DNA from 4 places in the Trichocoleus sp. FACHB-591 genome. Region 3 is predicted to be linked to each of the others. Evidence: predicted binding sites of a transcription regulator. Region 3 holds the regulator's gene; each other region holds the start of a gene.
The links. The regulator NtcA, encoded in region 3, controls nitrogen genes in cyanobacteria. The targets are predictions, from matches to a motif close to TTTGTANNNNNNNNTACAAA.
Positions count from the first base shown of each region.

Region 1: H6F90_RS29245 (replication restart DNA helicase PriA) is a predicted target of NtcA. The motif match lies at 2,335-2,354, and genes of this name have one in related genera.
Region 2: H6F90_RS22715 (DUF3155 domain-containing protein) is a predicted target of NtcA. The motif match lies at 2,644-2,663, and genes of this name have one in related genera.
Region 4: H6F90_RS15045 (MSMEG_0569 family flavin-dependent oxidoreductase) is a predicted target of NtcA. The motif match lies at 2,517-2,536, and genes of this name have one in related genera.

Region 1 is NZ_JACJPA010000121.1:337,505-342,061, reverse strand. Features, by position in the region: gene uvrC (excinuclease ABC subunit UvrC) at 1-1,519, shown strand, start outside; gene H6F90_RS29245 (replication restart DNA helicase PriA) at 2,445-2,633, shown strand; gene rlmN (23S rRNA (adenine(2503)-C(2))-methyltransferase RlmN) at 2,687-3,799, opposite strand; gene lgt (prolipoprotein diacylglyceryl transferase) at 4,107-4,557, shown strand, end outside.
Region 2 is NZ_JACJPA010000108.1:137,190-141,746, reverse strand. Features, by position in the region: gene H6F90_RS22725 (S-layer homology domain-containing protein) at 1-736, shown strand, start outside; gene H6F90_RS30855 (GAF domain-containing sensor histidine kinase) at 897-2,399, opposite strand; gene H6F90_RS22715 (DUF3155 domain-containing protein) at 2,753-3,070, shown strand; gene H6F90_RS22710 (cofactor assembly of complex C subunit B) at 3,245-3,778, opposite strand; gene H6F90_RS22705 (PadR family transcriptional regulator) at 3,947-4,309, opposite strand.
Region 3 is NZ_JACJPA010000110.1:95,014-99,570, reverse strand. Features, by position in the region: gene H6F90_RS23880 (putative 2-dehydropantoate 2-reductase) at 1-236, shown strand, start outside; gene hisB (imidazoleglycerol-phosphate dehydratase HisB) at 238-915, opposite strand; gene fabI (enoyl-ACP reductase FabI) at 1,025-1,801, opposite strand; gene ntcA (global nitrogen regulator NtcA) at 2,185-2,856, shown strand; gene H6F90_RS23860 (DUF3084 domain-containing protein) at 3,119-4,557, shown strand, end outside.
Region 4 is NZ_JACJPA010000083.1:33,234-37,790, forward strand. Features, by position in the region: gene H6F90_RS15035 (Nit6803 family nitrilase) at 1-484, opposite strand, end outside; gene H6F90_RS15040 (MSMEG_0572/Sll0783 family nitrogen starvation response protein) at 488-970, opposite strand; gene H6F90_RS15045 (MSMEG_0569 family flavin-dependent oxidoreductase) at 1,175-2,458, opposite strand; gene H6F90_RS15050 (LuxR C-terminal-related transcriptional regulator) at 2,591-4,063, opposite strand; gene H6F90_RS15055 (hemerythrin domain-containing protein) at 4,403-4,557, shown strand, end outside.

The sequences.
Region 1 (4,557 bases), on a different contig from region 3:
GGATTACCCCCGCATCTTTATTACCCGAAAGCGACGGTTGGGTAATGAAAGAGATCGGTTTTACGGTCCCTACGTCGATACTCATTTGCTCCGCAGCACCTTGCACATCGTGAAGCGGATCTTTCCCTTGCGGCAGCGTCCCCAACCTCTGTTTAAGGATCGTCCCTGCCTTAATTTCGATATTGGTCGTTGCCCAGGCGTTTGTCAGCAAATGATTTCGGGCGAAGACTATCGCAAAATTGTACAGAAAGTCGCGATGGTCTTTCAAGGGCGTACCGGGGAACTGGTTGACACCTTAATGGTGCAAATGGATCAAGCTGCCGAGGCTTTGAACTTCGAGCAGGCGGCTCGCCTCAGAGATCAGATTAATGGCTTGAAGTCTTTGGGTGCAGAGCAGAAAGTAGCTTTACCCGATGACACCATTTCTCGTGATGCGATCGCGTTGGCCGCAGATGAGCAGCATGCCTGCATTCAACTGTTTCAAATTCGCGCTGGCAGATTAGTAGGACGATTAGGCTTTGTCGCCGATGCTCAATCGGGAGAACCAGGTGCGATTCTAGAGCGAGTGTTGGAGGAGCATTACCAAACAGTAGACGCAGTTGAGATTCCTGCAGAAATTCTGGTACAGCACGAACTGCCAGAGAGCGACATGCTGGCTGAGTTCCTAAGCGATCGCAAAGGACGCAAAGTTACGATTGTCGCGCCGCAACGGCAAACCAAAGCTGAGCTAGTTGAAATGGTAGAGCGCAACGCGGAGTATGAGTTAGCCCGAACTCAGCGCTTTGCCGATCGCAATGCTCAAGCGATGTTAGACCTAGCCGAAGTGTTAGATCTGCCTGACATGCCGCGACGGATTGAAGGTTATGACATTTCGCATATTCAAGGTTCCGACGCTGTCGCTTCTCAGGTCGTGTTTGTAGACGGTATACCTGCCAAACAGCACTATCGGCACTACAAAATCAAGAACCCTACTGTGACCACAGGGCACTCGGATGACTTTGCCAGCATGGCAGAAGTAATTCGGCGGCGGTTTCGTAAATATGCCGCTGATCCGCAGTTGCCAAGGGTGGGCAACCCAGATTGGCCCGATTTAGTCATGATTGATGGCGGCAAAGGCCAACTCTCGGCTGTAGTGAGCGTACTGCGGGAGCTGAATTTATTAGAAGAGTTGCGCGTGGTCAGTTTAGCGAAAAAGCGAGAAGAAATCTTTTTGCCAGGGGAGTCCTTGCCTTTAACCACAGAAGCAGAACAACCCGGAGTGCAACTGTTGCGTCGTCTTCGTGATGAGGCTCACCGCTTTGCCGTTAGTTTCCATCGCCAGCAACGCAGCGATCGCATGCGCCGCTCTTGCTTAGAAGATATTCCTGGGCTAGGGCATCATCGCCAAAAAGAACTGTTAGCTGCTTTTCGCTCAGTTGACTACATTCGGGAAGCGACCCCGGAACAACTCACAAATGTTTCTGGGATTGGCCCTCAGATAGCTCAGAAAATCTACGACTACTTTCATCCGCAGTCCTAGTTTTCTATCAAGACGGGTTAAATAAACCTCACCGAAGTAGAGTAAGGTCTAGCTCTGCTCAGTTGTCACTACGTAGCCAAATTGCTAATCGTTGCCTAAATCCTTCTTAAGGAAGAACCATTTTCTTAATTTAGTTTTAATGATTGGTAATAGCTTTATTTGACGCGATCGCTTTGAAGGGTTAGATAAAGTCAGCCTCGATATATCCTTTTGAGTTTGCCTCCAAATCTTGCGATTTAGAGGTTAAACATTTGTGCTGACCCAGAAAACTTGTGTTCATTTTCTATAGCAAGAAATCATGACAAAATGCTTGAATCTTCCTGGCAATGCAGTTTGTAGTTTTACTGCCCTTGGCAGCAAGATTGAGGAACAGCTTTGCTCTGCGTAGACGACACCAAAAGACTTATAAAAGCTCAATGCATTATGCTGCTTGAATTATGACGGAACGTGGAGGAGTTTAACCAGGAAATATTTTGTATTTTTAGTAACAATTGCTTCTGTTTTTCTCCAATAAAATATTATCTAACGCTCAGTAAACTCATTAAGAAAGTTCATAAACATAAGTAAAATCTCATAAAAAATTTGCAGAATTGTTTAGAGAACTCTGTAATCATCGAAGAAGTTAGTATCGAGCAGTCCCAAATCAACAGCGCTTTTAGCTAATAGCAGTATTGCGGGGATCGCTCTCTCTGTAGGCGATCCCCAACCTCTGAAATCTAAAATCTAACTAAAGCTTGATTGCCGATCTGCATAAATGCCAACATAATAGAAGAGTCAGGAGACGATGACTTCTGCACTTTTAATCTCAGACTAATTTAGTAAGCTTCGATACATTTTGTTTCGAAAATCTTAGAATTACGAATTTAATTCGTGAACCTTGCCCTTAATCCCTCCTAATTGTTGAGCTAGCTGCGAGAGTATTAAAATGCGTGTTCTAGAAACCTTACAAGTTGTTCGTTGCCCTAATTGTGGTAGTCATGCCGAACGTCATCATCTTTCAGATGATCATTTGACTCGAACCCAATGCCAAACTTGTGATTATTTAATGATTACTTGCACAATCACAGGCAAAGTAATCGAAGCGTATGCTCCTGGCATCTACGCCCGTCATTAGATTTGCACTTGCGATTGCCGCACCACAATCGCAGCAGCACGGTAGGAGTGATCTTAAGCGATCGCTCCTACTTTTTTTGCCCGCAATTGACCGCAAGCGGCATCTGCTTCCAAACCCCGCGATCGCCGCACACTCGCAGCAATGTGATGCTGCTTCAAGCCATTCAGAAAAGCTTGAATCCGCTGTGGGCTGGGGCGTTGATAATCTACTTCACTAATTGGATTGTAAGGAATTAAGTTAACGTGGCTCTGGAACCCCCGCAGATGTTCCGCCAATTCTACTGCATGCTCTGGGCAGTCATTTAAACCACCCAACAAGATGTATTCAAACGTCACCCGGCGCCCGGTTAGCTGCACATACTCGCGGCACTCAGCCAGTAAGTCTTGCAGAGGATACTGTCTCGCACTCGGAATTAGCTGCTCTCTGACTGCTTGACTAGAAGCATGCAAGCTCACAGCCAAAGTGGTCTGTAGCTGGTATGCGGCTAAACGACGAATGCGACCCGGAATGCCTACGGTCGAAATAGTCATGGCGCGTTTTCCAATGCCCACATCCTCGTTCAGCGATCGCACCGCACCCAGGACATTGTCTACATTGAGCAAAGGTTCGCCCATGCCCATGAACACAATGTTGCTGACTCGCTGTTGAAAGTCTTCTTGAACTGTCAAAACTTGATCAACAATTTCATGTCGCTCCAGATTGCGGAGGAAACCACCTTTACCTGTAGCGCAGAAGTCGCAACCCATCGGACAGCCAACCTGAGAAGACACACAAACAGTCAGGCGCTTTTCCGTGGGAATGCCTACAGTCTCAATAATCTGACCATCAGCTAGCCGGAGTAAAAACTTCACAGTGCCATCTGGGGCAGCGGCTCGATAGTGCAATGTTGAGCGCCCTATAGGCACATCAGCAACCGTGGAACGCCACTGCTTGGAGAAAACTGAAATTTCATCCAGCGATCGCACACCTTTTTGGTAAATCCACTGGTGTAACTGCTGCCCTCGATAAGCAGGCTGTTGCTGTTGTTTCACCCACTCCGTTAGCTCCGCCACGGAAGCACCTAGCAGGGGAGGTAAAACTACTACAGATGGCATCGGAGCCGCAGTTCCTGATTGACCAGCAGTGATAGCCTGTGCCACAGGTTGATCGGAGTAAATTCTATCCATGCGTTTTCTCAATTCCAGGAGCAACTAGCGTTGTCAACAATTGCAGTTGCGATTCTGACAAACTTTTGATTGTAGAACTTTGGCCTCTCGGTGCTAACTCACGCACCTACATTCTTCCGCTGCCATGTAGGTGAATTAGCTGGCCTAGGGATTTTCATTCTAGCTCAATTGGCCCGTGCAGCCTTGGACAGCGCTTTTAATTCAGGCTTCTTGGTAGTCAGAATTCCAAGCTGGAGAAATCGCAGTCTAGCTTGGATTCTGCACTCGGACGGATAAAATCAAGTTTGTAGCTGAATCCTAAAGTCTCATGCCGTTGGATCTGCCGATTTTGTCCCATCTCTGGAGTGGCTGCTATGGGCTTATGGCCTTTGAGTTCAAGTCTCCAGGCCCCATATTAGTTGAGTTGGGACCTCTCACTATTCGTTGGTATGGCCTCTTAATTGCCTCGGCTGTGCTAATTGGGGTCAGCTTGTCCCAAGCTTTGGCGACGCGTCGCCGAGTTGATCCCGATTTGATTGGCGACCTAATTATTTGGTTAGTTGTCGCTGCTATCCCCTCTGCTCGGCTGTATTACGTGCTGTTTCAGTGGCAAGAATATGCTCAACGCCCAGAAGATATTATTGCCATTTGGAAAGGGGGCATCGCAATTCATGGCGCTATTTTAGGTGGATTGGTAGCTAGCTTGATTTTCGCCAGAATCAAACGAGTTTCGTTTTGGCAGCTAGCGGATCTGGTGGCACCCTCGTTGATTTTGGGGC
Region 2 (4,557 bases), on a different contig from region 3:
TCGGAGCAGCGTCGCGGCGGCCACAGACAAGCAGATTGTGGTTAACTACCCCAACATCAGACTGCTGAATCCTAACGAAGTCGCGACCAGAGCTGAAGTTGCAGCTTTTATTTACCAAGCTTTGGTTAGCTCTGGACAAGCAACGGCCATCACCTCTCCCTATGTCGTAGGCCAGCGTCCCCCTGTCCAGACGCCAACTCAAGTCAGAATTCCTTCTGGCACCACCATTCCGGTGAAATATGGCGAAGCTGAGAGAATTTTAGTCACGCCCGATGAAACCGCGCCTTTGACTCTCACAGTTGCTCAAAACATCACCACTTCTCAAGGGACCGTACTCATTCCATCGGGAAGCCGAGTAGTTGGTGAGTTGCGCCCCGCTGAAGGTGGTTCTCAGTTCGTTGCCCGAGAACTCGTCTTGGCCAGTGGTCAGCGAATTCAACTGAATGCTAGCTCTGAAGTAATCACCACGACTGAAGAGGTGCGTAAGGGCGCTAGTGCGGGCACCATCGTCAAGGATGCCGCTTTGGGTGCTGCTGCTGCCGCAGCGGTGGCTGCTGTGACTGGAGACCGAGCGATCGCCACGGAAGAAGTGTTGGGTGGTGCTGGCATCGGTGGTCTGATCGGACTCTTCCTAGGCCGCGATCGCGTTACCTTGATTCGAGTTGATCCCGACCAAGACCTGAATCTAACGCTGAACTCTGATTTGGTTCTCCCCACCGGTTCTACCAATCAGTAAGCTCAATTAGCGGCATAAGCGCCATAGTTAAACTGCAAACATTTCAGTTTGACTTAAGCACTCCAATTTAGATACGCAACTTCCCACTCAACCAAACAGCGATCGTGACCTTCGTAGTTGCGATCGTTTTTGTTTAGCAGCTTTTTGTTTGAGGGCTTTTTTAGGCGGCTTTGGCCGTTGAAGCTAGCGGTAACCAAACGACAAAAGCGGTTCCTGGTCCTACCGCAAGGGGGAGAGGCCGCACAAAATGCACAATGCTGCTTTGCTGCGCGGGGCTAAACACTTGAATCTCGCCTTGCATTTGCTGCACCAAATCATGGGCGATCGCTAAGCCCAACCCAGTCCCCGGAATCCCAGTCTGGGCTTGTACCCCCCGGTAGTGCCGCTCAAACAAATGCGCTAGATCTTGAGGAGGAATCCCTGGTCCTGTATCCCAGATAGCAATGCCTAACCAGTCAGCATGGCTGCGGGGTAGGGGCACAGACCAGCCTGTACTGACTTCCACATAGACTTGCCCTTGCGCGGGTGTATATTTCAGGGCATTGTCCAACAGGTTGCTTAATACTTCTCGGAGCGCCTTGGCATTGGCTTTCACCCAAGGCAAGTCAGATGGAATATGGGTATACAATACTAGTTCTCGTTCTTGGGCGATCGCGCTAGCCGAAGCAACCAAAGGCTCTAGGATACTAGCGATCGCGCAGGGCTCTAGCTTGAGATTGGCACCTGTCAGAAATCCAGCCGCGGGCAGTAAAGGCACAGAAGGCCCAGATCGAATACTACTCGCCCGATTGACACTTGACTCAGAGCGGTCAATGGCAAAGTCAACCGACGACTCAAACTGCGAACTGGCAGGCACAGCGCTATTGGGTGGTGTAGAACTATCTGTCTGAGCAGGAGCGAGTGTTAAAGGCGTTGAATCAGCTCTACCCAAATCAATGGCTTGATCGAACTGTTGTAACAACTCCTGTAAGCGATCGCTCTCCCGCACAATACTACTGGCCACATCCCGGTTTGGGTCTCCAGTGCCAAGGCGTCGCAGCAAGAGCTTGCCAAAGGTTCGCATCGCCGTTAAGGGATTGCGAAACTGATGTAACAAGGTGTCGAACAGATTATATTGCTGAGCCTGGAGCCGTCGCTGTTGATGCTGTTCCCGTTCTAGCCATTGACTACGTTGGTCTAAGACACAGCCCAACGCTAAGGTATGGGCCACTTGTTCAATTTGCGATCGCTCTTGTTCACTCCAAGCGCGATCGTCTCGCTCGGTCACGAGCAGTCCCATCACCATGCCCTCATGCATCAAAGGCAATACAACTTGGCGTTGGTGCTGTAAAGCCTCGTTATGGAATTGCTCTGGATTGGGGCCAACTTCATCCTCTGCCAAGAACGGTGGGCTCAAAGCAGACTGAGTAGACGTAGCAGGGCTAGCATCTGCCGCTAGCAAGCGCGGCAGTGTTGCTTCTGCGGCAGGCAATAAAAAGTGCTCATCATCCCAAGCAGCAGCGCTCTCAGGATAAGCCACTACTGGAATTAGCTTGGCCTCAGTGCCATCCGCCATTTCTTCGGTCAGGTAAACCACGCTGAGAGAGGCTCCTAACCCCTGGGTCAAGAGCTCTACCTGAGCGCGACAAAGCGCCACAAATTCTGAGCTAGTAGGTATCAGCATGCAGACAGTCGCAGATGGTTTACCTCAAAACAAACCCTTCTACATTCCCTGAACTAACGCTCCGTTGTAGAGCATGTTTTGCCACCATATACATCTATCTATCGGCTCTTTATGAGTTTCTAGTCTGGTTTTGTGTTTTTAATATAAAGAATTTCAAAGTCTTATTAAGATTATTAGGCGTTCATCCGGCTGATAGGACCTTTCAAAAGGTCTATCTAGTCTTTGTTGAAGCCAGTTGTAGAGTTTTGTATCAACGACTTAAAAGAAGTTGAAATTTTGAACTCAAGCCGATATACTTGCGACGGTTTTGTAACTATCACTACACCTGTCGGCAGAAAGAGGAGGTATCGAGATTGGCCAGGAGACGCAAGCGCAAAAGTCGTCGTCGCCTAGAAGGGCGCAGGATTCTGGAGTTAGTGCCTCAGTTTAGCATTGAAAGTGGCGAAGAAAAACCAGTTACAGCTGCTCGAAAATTCATTCAAGCACAAGCTATTCTTCCCCCAGCTTTGCTACTTGTAAGGCGGAACGAGCATACCACGGACCGGTACTTCTGGGCTGAAAAAGGGCTCTTCAGTGCGCAGTATGTCGAAGAGAACCATTTCTTGTTTCCCAGTTTGAGAGTATTGATTGGTGATACAGAAGATGCACCTGTGGCTGTCACCAGTCACTAAAGCTCAATTGGTCGAGCTTGCAAATGAGTCTGTTGGGAACATTTAATACTTTGCTGACACGGGAAATCAGTTGGACTGATATAAACAAGGACCCCACTCAAACCACAACGTTTGAATGGGGTCATTTGATTTAGCCCTCAAGCTTTCTCTAGATGGTAGGGCAGGAGAAGCAAATTAGTCACAAGCTCTTAAGTTAAGGGCTCGCTGCAATTCAGCCAACTCATCTCGATGAGCTGTGACTGTAACGCGGCTCCAAGATTGAGACTCTTCTGATTCAAGGGGTTCAATCTTGAGGGAAACTTGTTCTGGACGTTTCGCTTTTTGCCAGTAAAAGAAGCCTGCTAGAGGTGCCATAAGCACAGTCCCTAGCAAAATCTGGGTCAATCCAGGCAAAAGCATTGACAGTACTAGAGCCAAGCACAAAATGCCTGCAGCAGCCAATATCGTTAAAAAGACGGCCAAAAACCAGCTAGGCCGTACTACACCTTGAAATGTTACTTGGTTTTGGGCTGGATCGAGAGCTGCAACTTTGTAGGCACGTTGGTCAAAGTATTGTTGCACTCGGTTGAGTAACGATTCCTCTGCCTGTTCTGCAATCAGTTGTACTGCTCGCGTTCTGTCTTTGACGGAAGCTCGAATGAAAAACATGAGACCCACCACCATCAGTAAGGTCATCACGAATATAGATGGCAGAATGGCAGCGTTCATAAAGATGGGGTAGGAACAACAAACGATATCCCTATACTTTACATAAGTATAGAAAGGTTTTAATCTGCTTCTAGTTGGTAGTAGGTGAGACCGCACAACCTTAGCTCTGTTTGGGACTAGCGCGATCGCAGCCTTACGACAGATTCTAGGAACTACGGCCCACCAAGCTTAGTTGTTGTCACCGGGTGGCAAGTTGCCAGTTGCATATCCTTGCCAGAGACGAGATAATTCTTGAGCCCGCTCAGACCACTCTGGACGAATTTGATACATCCGGCGTGGCCGTCCGCGTCCTTCTACCTTGCGCCAATAACCCTGGATGGCTCCTTCATCCTCCAGAAATTTTAGAGCGCTATAAAGGACTGTATCTGAGAGACGGTAGGTGCGATACTCGTTCTCTAAAAGTTGAATCAACTCGGTTCCGTAAGAATCCCCTCGCTGCAATACTGACAGGACGTAACAAACGGCGAGTTCTTTATTGAGATAGATCGGTGGGGGATCTTGGAAAAACTGGTAGATATCTTCAAATCGCATGGTTAAACCCATAATTAATCAATCCACTTTAAAGCTAGGGTGTTGACGTTACAGTCTTAGACAACAGCAATAGCGCAAGAGTGCCAACCCATCTGATTAGTCCTCTGTTGCTATCTATTTGCCCTTAGTTGGTGTAAGCCTGTGGTGCCTAAACTCGCGGCTAGTTTCTAGAACAGTGAGCTTGGCATGACTTAAAGGAGAGTAGATGCATATTCTCGAAAAGCTCTAGATAGTGCCGTTAACTCTCA
Region 3 (4,557 bases):
TCGCTGATGATTTTATTCAAAAAATGCTGGATGACACGGTGAAGATGAAGCCCTACCGCACCAGCATGAAAATTGACTATGACGAAGGCAGATCTCTGGAAGTTGAGGCAATTTTTGGCAACCCACTCCGAGCTGCCCAAGCCGCAGGAGTGCAGCTTCCGCAGATTGCCATGCTCTACCAACAGTTAAAGTTTTTGAGCAATCGCACCCGAGCCCAATCCCCAGAGCAAGGATAGATTACAAAACGCCTTTGGAACTGGGAATGGTGTGAGCCCGACGGGGATCGGTTTCTGTAGCAACGCGCAAAGCACGGGCAAAGGCTTTGAAAGTAGCCTCAATAATATGGTGTGAGTTGATGCCATCTAGCTGACGGATGTGCAGCGTCATCTGGCTGTGATTCACCACTGCCACAAAGAATTCCCGTACTAGTTGCGTGTCGTAAGTGCCGACTCGTTCGGTGGGGATTTGCAGGCCATAGCTAATGTGAGGCCGACCAGATAAATCTAGAGCTACCTGAATTAGAGCTTCGTCCAAGGGCGCGAGGAAGTTACCAAACCGGACAATGCCTTTGCGATCGCCCAACGCTTTAGCCAGAGCTTGACCCAGGGTAATGCCCACATCTTCGTTGGTGTGATGGTCATCAATTTCTAAGTCGCCCGTCGCTCGCACCTCTAGGTCAAACAGCCCATGTGAAGCAATCTGATGCAACATGTGGTCGAGAAATGGAATACCTGTGGCGGCTACACAGCGGCCCTGTCCATCCAAATTAATGGTGACATGCACATCTGTCTCACCCGTTTTGCGGCTGACTGAGGCCACTCGTCCTGAAAATACGGGTTCTAATGATGCTCCGTTGGCCTGCTCGAAGGCTGTGCGGTTCTCTTGGGAAGACGCTTCATGAATGCTAGTCTGCATAGGCCCTACTCAATACTGGGAAGTAAAAACTGAGAAGTAGAAACAGGAAGTAAGAAACTTTGAGCCTGCGCAGGCAGGCCAAACGGTTGTAGTCACTCAAGGGCAACCACTACATCCCCATGATCTCATAGCCAGAATCAACATAGAGGATTTGCCCTGTCATACCGCTGGACAAATCACTGCATAGGAACGCCGCTGTATTGCCAACTTCTAGTTGAGTCACAGTGCGACGCAGGGGTGCCACTTCCTCCACATGATGAATCATGTCCAGAATTCCCCCAACCGCAGAGGAAGCGAGAGTTCTAATCGGGCCAGCAGAAATGCCGTTGACTCGAATATTGTGGGGTCCGAGTTCTGCCGCCAAGTATTTGACGCTCATTTCTAAGCCCGCTTTGGCAATGCCCATAACGTTATAGTTGGGCACCACGCGCACCCCGCCCAAGTAGGTCAATGTGACAATGCTGCCGCCTTCTGTCATCAGGGGTTTAGCGGCACCGCTGAGCTGAATCAACGAATAAGTGCTGATGTCTAAGGCTGTGGTAAATCCTGGCCGCGAAGTGTTGCTAAAGTGGCCAGATAAGTCATCTTTGTTGGCAAAGGCCAGACAGTGAACCAAGATATCTAGCTTGCCCCACTTCTCCTTCACAGTCTCAAAGGTGGACTGAATCTGAGCATCATCTTGCACATTGCAGGGCACAAACAAGCTGGGTTGTAGCGGTTCAACCAGTTCTGCTACTTTTTTTTCCATCTTGCCCCGCTCATCGGGCAGATAGGTAATCCCTAGGTTGGCACCCGCTTTATGGAGTTGTTGGGCAATTCCCCAAGCAATCGAGCGATTGTTAGCAATGCCTGTGACTAAGGCATTTTTTCCGGTCAGATCCAGCATGGCAATCTCTTCGTTAAGGGCAATTACGAGAATACTCAAAGATGGGGGCTTAAAGATATTGACATCGACTGTCGCTTGTAGGGTGATACGCTGCCTTGAGTCCTATCACAAGATATCTGTCTTTAGGGGGAGTAAGATAGGGTCTAAATAGACCGCTTACAGCTAAGATCCGTTCGTTTGTAGTCCTCGAAACAGCAGCCAAATTCTTCAGCCATTGGCGATCGCTGGCCGATTGTGTATCAAATAGAACAAAAAATGACTCTAGAGTAAGTTTAAGTGTTCTAAAGTCATCAATTGCTTACAGTTGGCTCACCTTCGTAAGGTTCATCTCCAGACGAGCGGCCCATGAAGGTTGGAGAAGGGCATCGAAAAGGTAAAAGGATATGGTAATGACGCAGGATAGGCCGTTAGCATCTGTGTTTCGTCAATTGGGAGGCGGAGCATTTCCTCCCGTGATTGAAACGTTTGATCGAGGCAAGACGATTTTCTTCCCCGGTGATCCAGCGGAGCGTGTCTACTTTTTGGTCCGAGGTGCGGTCAAACTGTCTCGCGTTTATGAAGCGGGCGAAGAAATCACCGTAGCCTTGCTGCGAGAAAATAGTGTCTTTGGGGTTCTCTCGCTGATTACAGGCAATCGTTCTGATCGCTTTTATCACGCAGTTGCTTTCACTCCGGCGGAATTGCTCTCGGTGCCCATTGAGCAAGTGGAAAAAGCCCTCAAGGATAACCCAGAGCTGTCGATGCTGATGTTGCAAGGGTTGTCTTCGCGCATCTTGCAGACTGAGATGATGATCGAAACCTTGGCCCACCGGGATATGGGATCACGCTTGGTCAGCTTCTTGCTCATCCTCTGTCGTGACTTTGGCGTTCCTGGCCCTGACGGGATCACAATTGACTTGAAATTGTCGCATCAGGCGATCGCAGAGGCGATTGGTTCCACACGGGTCACAGTCACGCGCCTACTCGGGGATCTGCGGCAGGAGAAGATGATTTCCATCCATAAGAAAAAAATTACGGTTCATAATCCCGTCGCCCTCAGTCAACAGTTCAGTTGATCTGCTATGGTTAACCTCTAGTAATAACAAGCGCTTACAGCGACTTGAATACAGCTCTCTGGTCTAGGAAGGTGCTTCATGGCACTCCTGCGAGGAAACAAAGAGAGCCGTGATGCTCTCCTGACGCTGAGGCAAGGCAGCCACTTTTGCGAGCTGGGTCTACTTGTTGTCGTCCTACAGGTGTGATGGCACACAAAACTTCCAGGGCATGAGATAGGCTGTATCTGAGTTGGGTGTGAGCCAAATGGCTTCCTGAGGGTAGATGACCAGCGGGTACATCTTAATTGTGGCAATCTTGGTGTTGGGGGGTGTGATCGCAACGGTGGGCGATCGCATCGGCACGCGCGTAGGCAAGGCTCGCCTCAGCTTGTTTAACTTGCGTCCCCGCAAAACCGCGGTCTTAGTGACGATTGTCACGGGTGGCATCATTTCTGCTTCTACACTCGCCATTTTGTTTGCTGTGAGCGATCAACTCCGGACTGGCGTTTTTGAATTGGGCAAAATTCAGAAAAACCTCTCTAGGGCGCGAGAAGATTTAGCAAAGACGCGGGTCCAAAAAAATCAAGTTGAGCAAGAGCTGACCCAAGCTCGCGCCGAGCAAGTTTCGGCCCAACAACGGCTGGATCGAATTAATTTGTTTCTTAAGGCCGCGATCGCCAAGCAAGCGACGACAGAAGCACAGCTAAATCGTACCCAAACCCAGCTAGGCCGAGTCGAGGCTGAAAGAGCCCGAACCGAAGCTCAGCTCGATCAAACTCAGAGCCAACTGAGCCGCGCGGAAGCAGAAAAGGATCGGATTGAAGATGCCAAAGACCGCACCGAAGCAGAACTAAACCGAACTCAAACGCAACTAAGCACTGTTTCTCAGCAAGCAACGGGACTCCGCTCCGAGATCGACCGACTGGATAGCGAGCGCCAAAACTTGATTAAAGAAACTAAAGATTTAGAGGTTCAACAGGCCAATCTAGAGAAAGCTGTCCAAACCTTGCAGCGGTACTACCAGTACTATCAAGCGCAGTATGAAACCTTACGCCAAGGCAACGTCGCTCTCTTCCGAGGACAAGTGTTGTCAGCAGGCATCGTGCGGATCGTTTCTCCCACAGGCGCTCAGCAAGCAATAGACCAGTTACTGCGAGAAGCAAATCGTAACGCTATCAAGTTGACCCGTCCTGGTACTGGTCAAGTCAGCGAGCAGATTATTCAAATCACCAGACCGGAAGTAGAACAACTGGTTGACCAAATTGAAGATGGTCGCGATTACGTCATTAGAATTCTCTCAGCGGGTAACTATGTGCTAGGAGAAAAGAGCGTTCAGGTGGTGGCGAGCGCTACGCTCAACCAAGTGGCATTTCTGTCTGGTGATGTCATTGCTGCCGCTTCAGTTGATCCATCTACCCTAACTGAAGCCGACATTCAAAAGCGGATCGAACTGTTGCTAGCCGCCACGGAGTTTCGAGCCAGAGGCGCGGGAGTACTCACGGAAGGAGTGCAGATCGCTGCGAATGGTCCTAGCGTCACGGCAATTTTGAGCTTTGCCGAGCAGTTGAAGCAGTATCGCCAGCCGCTGGATTTAAAGGTTGTAACCACGGGTGTGATCTACACAGCAGGTCCGCTGAAGGTGGAGTTGTTAGCGATTCAGAATGGCCAAGTGGTGCTGAGCACTAGTCGGGACATTCCTCAACCCAATCGTCCTATACCCAA
Region 4 (4,557 bases), on a different contig from region 3:
CCAAGGCACCCAGTTTTCCCACTGCTGTCTCCACAACCCTCAAGCCAGAACCATCTCCTTGCCCCCATACCATCCGCTCATGATAGGTGGGTGTAATCTTGCGCCGCTTCAACAATAGAGTACCGTCGGCATCAAAAATTAGCTGCGTGTTGTAGAGGGAGCCATGATCTCGCTCATTGACTCCTAGCACCACCACCATTGCATAAGAACGAGCCGCTCTGCTCACCGCATCTACCACTGGCCCAGGCACTGTCACGGCTTCTTCATACAGCCGCATATGTTCCTGCCCCATGAGAACGGGCGGTTGCACAAAGGAGAAGTAAGGATAATAAGGGATAAAAGTCTCAGGAAAAACGATCAATTGCACCCCTGCTTTGGCAGCTTTAGCGATCGCCTGCAACACCTTCTCTGTGGTGCCATCCCGACTAAATAAAACTGGGCTAAGCTGTACGGCTGCGGCTCGAATGGTATGAGAATCATTCATTGCTTACAAGGTCCAAGTATCTAAAATTAAGGCTCCATCTTTGCGATGCAGGAGCACTAGATCCAGGACGTCCAAAGGATTGATGGGACGGATACCAGGAATCAGGGAAGGTTCACCATGCCCATACAAAGCTTGTAGAGCAAAGCGACAGGCATAAACTTTGCCACCCTCTGCCATAAACTTGCTGATTTGGTCATTAAAGTTTTGATGTCCAGGGAAAGCTGCATCTCCTAACTTAGGAAATCCCCGCTGTACTCCCAAAGTTACGCCAGGGCCATACAGCAAGACAGAAGTCTCAAATCCTTTACGCAGTAGGCGCGTAGCTTGCAATAAATTAACAAAACCGATCGATCCTTCAAATGCAACGGTGTGGAACGTGACTAATGCTTTCTCACCAGGCTCAGCTTTGACATCGGGAAAGACTTTCTCTTCGTAATCAACAAAGAAATCACCAACTTGATGAGCAGGAGTAGTTACTTCAGGCATCTCTTTTTCCTTGAATAGTGTTGCCAGATTAAGGGCTAGCTGAGGAGATCTTTGTATCCCTCACTACGAAAGGTTTAACTCTATCAATAAGGCTAGGGAGGGCGAGCACTCAGTCTATTTCTCAGGTCAAAACGCTGAAAATTAGTACCAAACTCACCTAAGTACCTATCGATTTCGCTAGGTCGCTAACAATGCGTCTCTGGACTACGAACCCAGCAAAAATTCATTGACCACACTCCAGTCATTGGGGTATGACACCTTCTTCCTGGCGACGATGTAATCAGCTAGATAACTGGCGTCACGGGCAATCCCAGAAAAGCGGCCTGACCCCCAGGTATAGAGCCAGGGAAGCCCTAGAAAATAGAGCCCCCAGACTCCGGTTACACCGCGTTCATGACCTGGATATCCCTTGCCATCAAAGACAGGCACCTCTACCCAACTAAAATCAGACTGATACCCAGTACACCAAATCACTGTACTAATATTGGCTTGAGCATAGTCCAGGCTGAGGATCGACTGCTCAGGCTGCCAAACTGGATGGTAAGCAGGTTCTGTCGGAGCCTCAATCTGGTTTTTCTCAATGAATCCATCAATGGTTTTCTTGATGCTTTCCGCCACCGCATCGGCTTGATCCAAATTTTGTTGCAAGTTATCCCAGAATTCTAACTGGCGATCGCTAATATCCTTCAGCCTGCCATAGAGTTGCATCCCTTCTAGAGCAAATTGTCGTAAGTCAATCTCTCTCCCTCCATCTCGACCTGTAACATAGTGGTTGGCTTTGGCTCTCACTTTTTCTTTTTGGGGATGTTCTTCAATCGATAAATCGTAATATCCCATCTGATCTAGCCAATCGACCACATCTTTGCCTCGGTAGCGTCGGGGCGATCGCGGTGCACTCCCCACACAGAGATGTACTTGTCTACCAGCCAAGTGGAGATCTTCAGCAATTTGGCATCCTGATTGCCCTGTACCTACGATCAACACGGCTCCAGGCGGTAAAGACTGGGAATTTTTGTATTCTGAGGCATGGAGTTGCGTAATGTTTTTAGGGAGCCGTTCAGCAATCTTTGGCACCTTAGGGAGATGGTAGCTGCCAGATGCCACGACTACCTGGTCAGCCGTGTATTCTCCGATGGAAGTTGTCACCTCAAAGAAGTTCTGAGTTACGTTCTGACTCAGCTTGAATACCTCAACCCCTTGCTGAATAGGAGGATCGAAAGAGGCAGCATAAGCCTCGATATATTGCACAATTTCGTCTTTCTGCATGAAACCGTGAGGGTCATCGCCTGGATAGGCATAGCCTGGGAGCTTACATTGCCAATTGGGTGTGACTAAACAAAAGGAGTCCCAGCGTTTAGTGCGCCAAGCATAGCCAATTTTGTTTTTCTCAAAAACAATGTGATCGATGCCTCTCTCCTTCAAGCAATAGCTCATGGAGAGCCCTGCCTGACCTCCACCCACAATAATGACTGAATAGTGATTGTTCATAAGCTGGCTTTTGTCTGGCTGGAATGTGTTGCCAGATTAAGTCCTGATTTCGCAAGTCTTTGTATCTCTCACTACGGAAGCCGGAGATCTAGCAATAAGGATAGGAGAAGCGATCGCATCATTTCCTCAGATTTATTTAGCCAGCCATCCCTTAGCGATCGCCTCATAAATCGCTTGGTAACGAGTCCGCGCCTGCAATTTCGCCAAGACATTATTCATGTGAAACTTAACGGTACTTTCGCTAATGATTAGATGATCGGCAATATCGCGATCGCGATGCCCCTGAGTCAACAAAGCCAGAATCTCCAACTCTCGCTCAGACAGAGGTTGCTGTTTTTCCAAATCTGGGTCGATACCCCACGATTTACCCTGTGACAACGCTTCTACTGCCTGTCTTAATGCCTCTGGGCTGGTAGACAAATCAACTTTGCCTCGAATCCCCTTCGGTACAATTTGACTTCCCTGTTGCACCCACAGCACCCATTTTGCTGTCTGAATTTGTGTAGCATCATCGGTTAATAAAGGTATATTTTTGTCTGCTTCTTTGGTTGTTTCACGGCAAACGGGTAGACCTGCTGAAAAAGCTAGGTGTGTAAAGGCTAGTTGTAGAACTGATGAGTGGCATTGAATTCGCAATTGATGACCACCGCGATCGCGCCAATCGGGTACTTTGAGCAAAAACTGCATGGCCCGTTGATTACTGGTGGCTTGGGTTTGCAGCACTCCCCCTAAACAGGTAACAGTGAAAAACAGTTTATTTAGAGACGACGGCAAGCCATTTTGTGGATCGAGGTCGGGAAAATGAGTTGCCGGAATCATGGCCTCTAATGCTACAGACTCTGCTGTATAAATCAGCCGACAATAGTGACAGGTAAATTGGTACAAAGTTTCGGCTGCTTGCAAGAAGACATAAGCTACTGGCAGAGGGAGAGGTCGCTCTGTGCCTACCAAAGTTAAGCGGGTATCACTTAGCAGACTGACTAATTGATCAGAAAGAGAGATATAGTTGAATTTAAGACTCTGAACCGCAGGCTGGGCCATCGACTGCATCGAGTTTTGCCAAATCTGCTTTTCATGCTGATATTGTATAGCTGTGTCTAAGGCGATCGCAGTAACCGTGCAAAGGGTTTGTAAAACCTCTAGAAACTCTGTCTCCATTGCTTGATGGCTAAAGGTAGCCAGCACGCCGATGACTTTATCTTGAATCACTAAGGGATATCCTGCAAATCCTCGAATGTTGTTAGCGATCGCCCATTCGCGATTTCCTACCCAAGTTTCTGCCGCAAGATGATTGCTCAAAAAGGAAACTCGATTTTGAGCAATTTTGCCCACCTTGTAAGCCCCCATCCGAACTCGCCCGAAGGTACCATTGAGATGCGTATACATGCCTGAAGAAGCAACCAGCTTTAAAGTAGTTTGCTCTGGTTCTAGCAGCCAGATCCGCGCCAAGGCACAGTCAAACTTCTCTACCAAGCCATTCGCAACCCGCTGGGCTATTTCCTCTGGTTCTAAGCAACCAGAAAAGCCTTGAGCAATTTCATTGCCCTGTTGCAAATCAAACAGAATCCGAGTTGCATCAAGGCGCTCTATCAACGGATCAGGCATTGGTATATCACTCCAGTCCCTAATCTATTGAGGACTAGATTGTTTCCTGACTCTGTATCTCAAGTTACGGAAGGGCTGCCTATTTCGGGTTAGGAGCGATTATTAAACCTATATTTCCCTACAGCTTTTGGCAGACTCACTGAAACATCTAACCTGAGTTAGGTGGATGATACCTGCAACCTGAGCGGAATCAAGGTATTCAAGCCTTTTTACTTGAAACATAATCCAGTGTATGGCTGGCTTGCTGCTCTTTAATGCTTTTCCCATAAGGATTGGGTCGCAAGAACAAAACATTCATCAACTTAACTTTCCTATAAGAGACATAACAAGAGACACAACATGGTTACAACCCTAGATGATACAAAGCGGCTCGCGATCGCAGAGAGATTGGCAGACCTGAGAGCACTTCAGGCTTTCATTCTCTCTAACGATCAAAAGCTAATTGAAGCTTGCCCTTACCAAGACGTGCGGGAACGGCTACAGAACATGCTGGC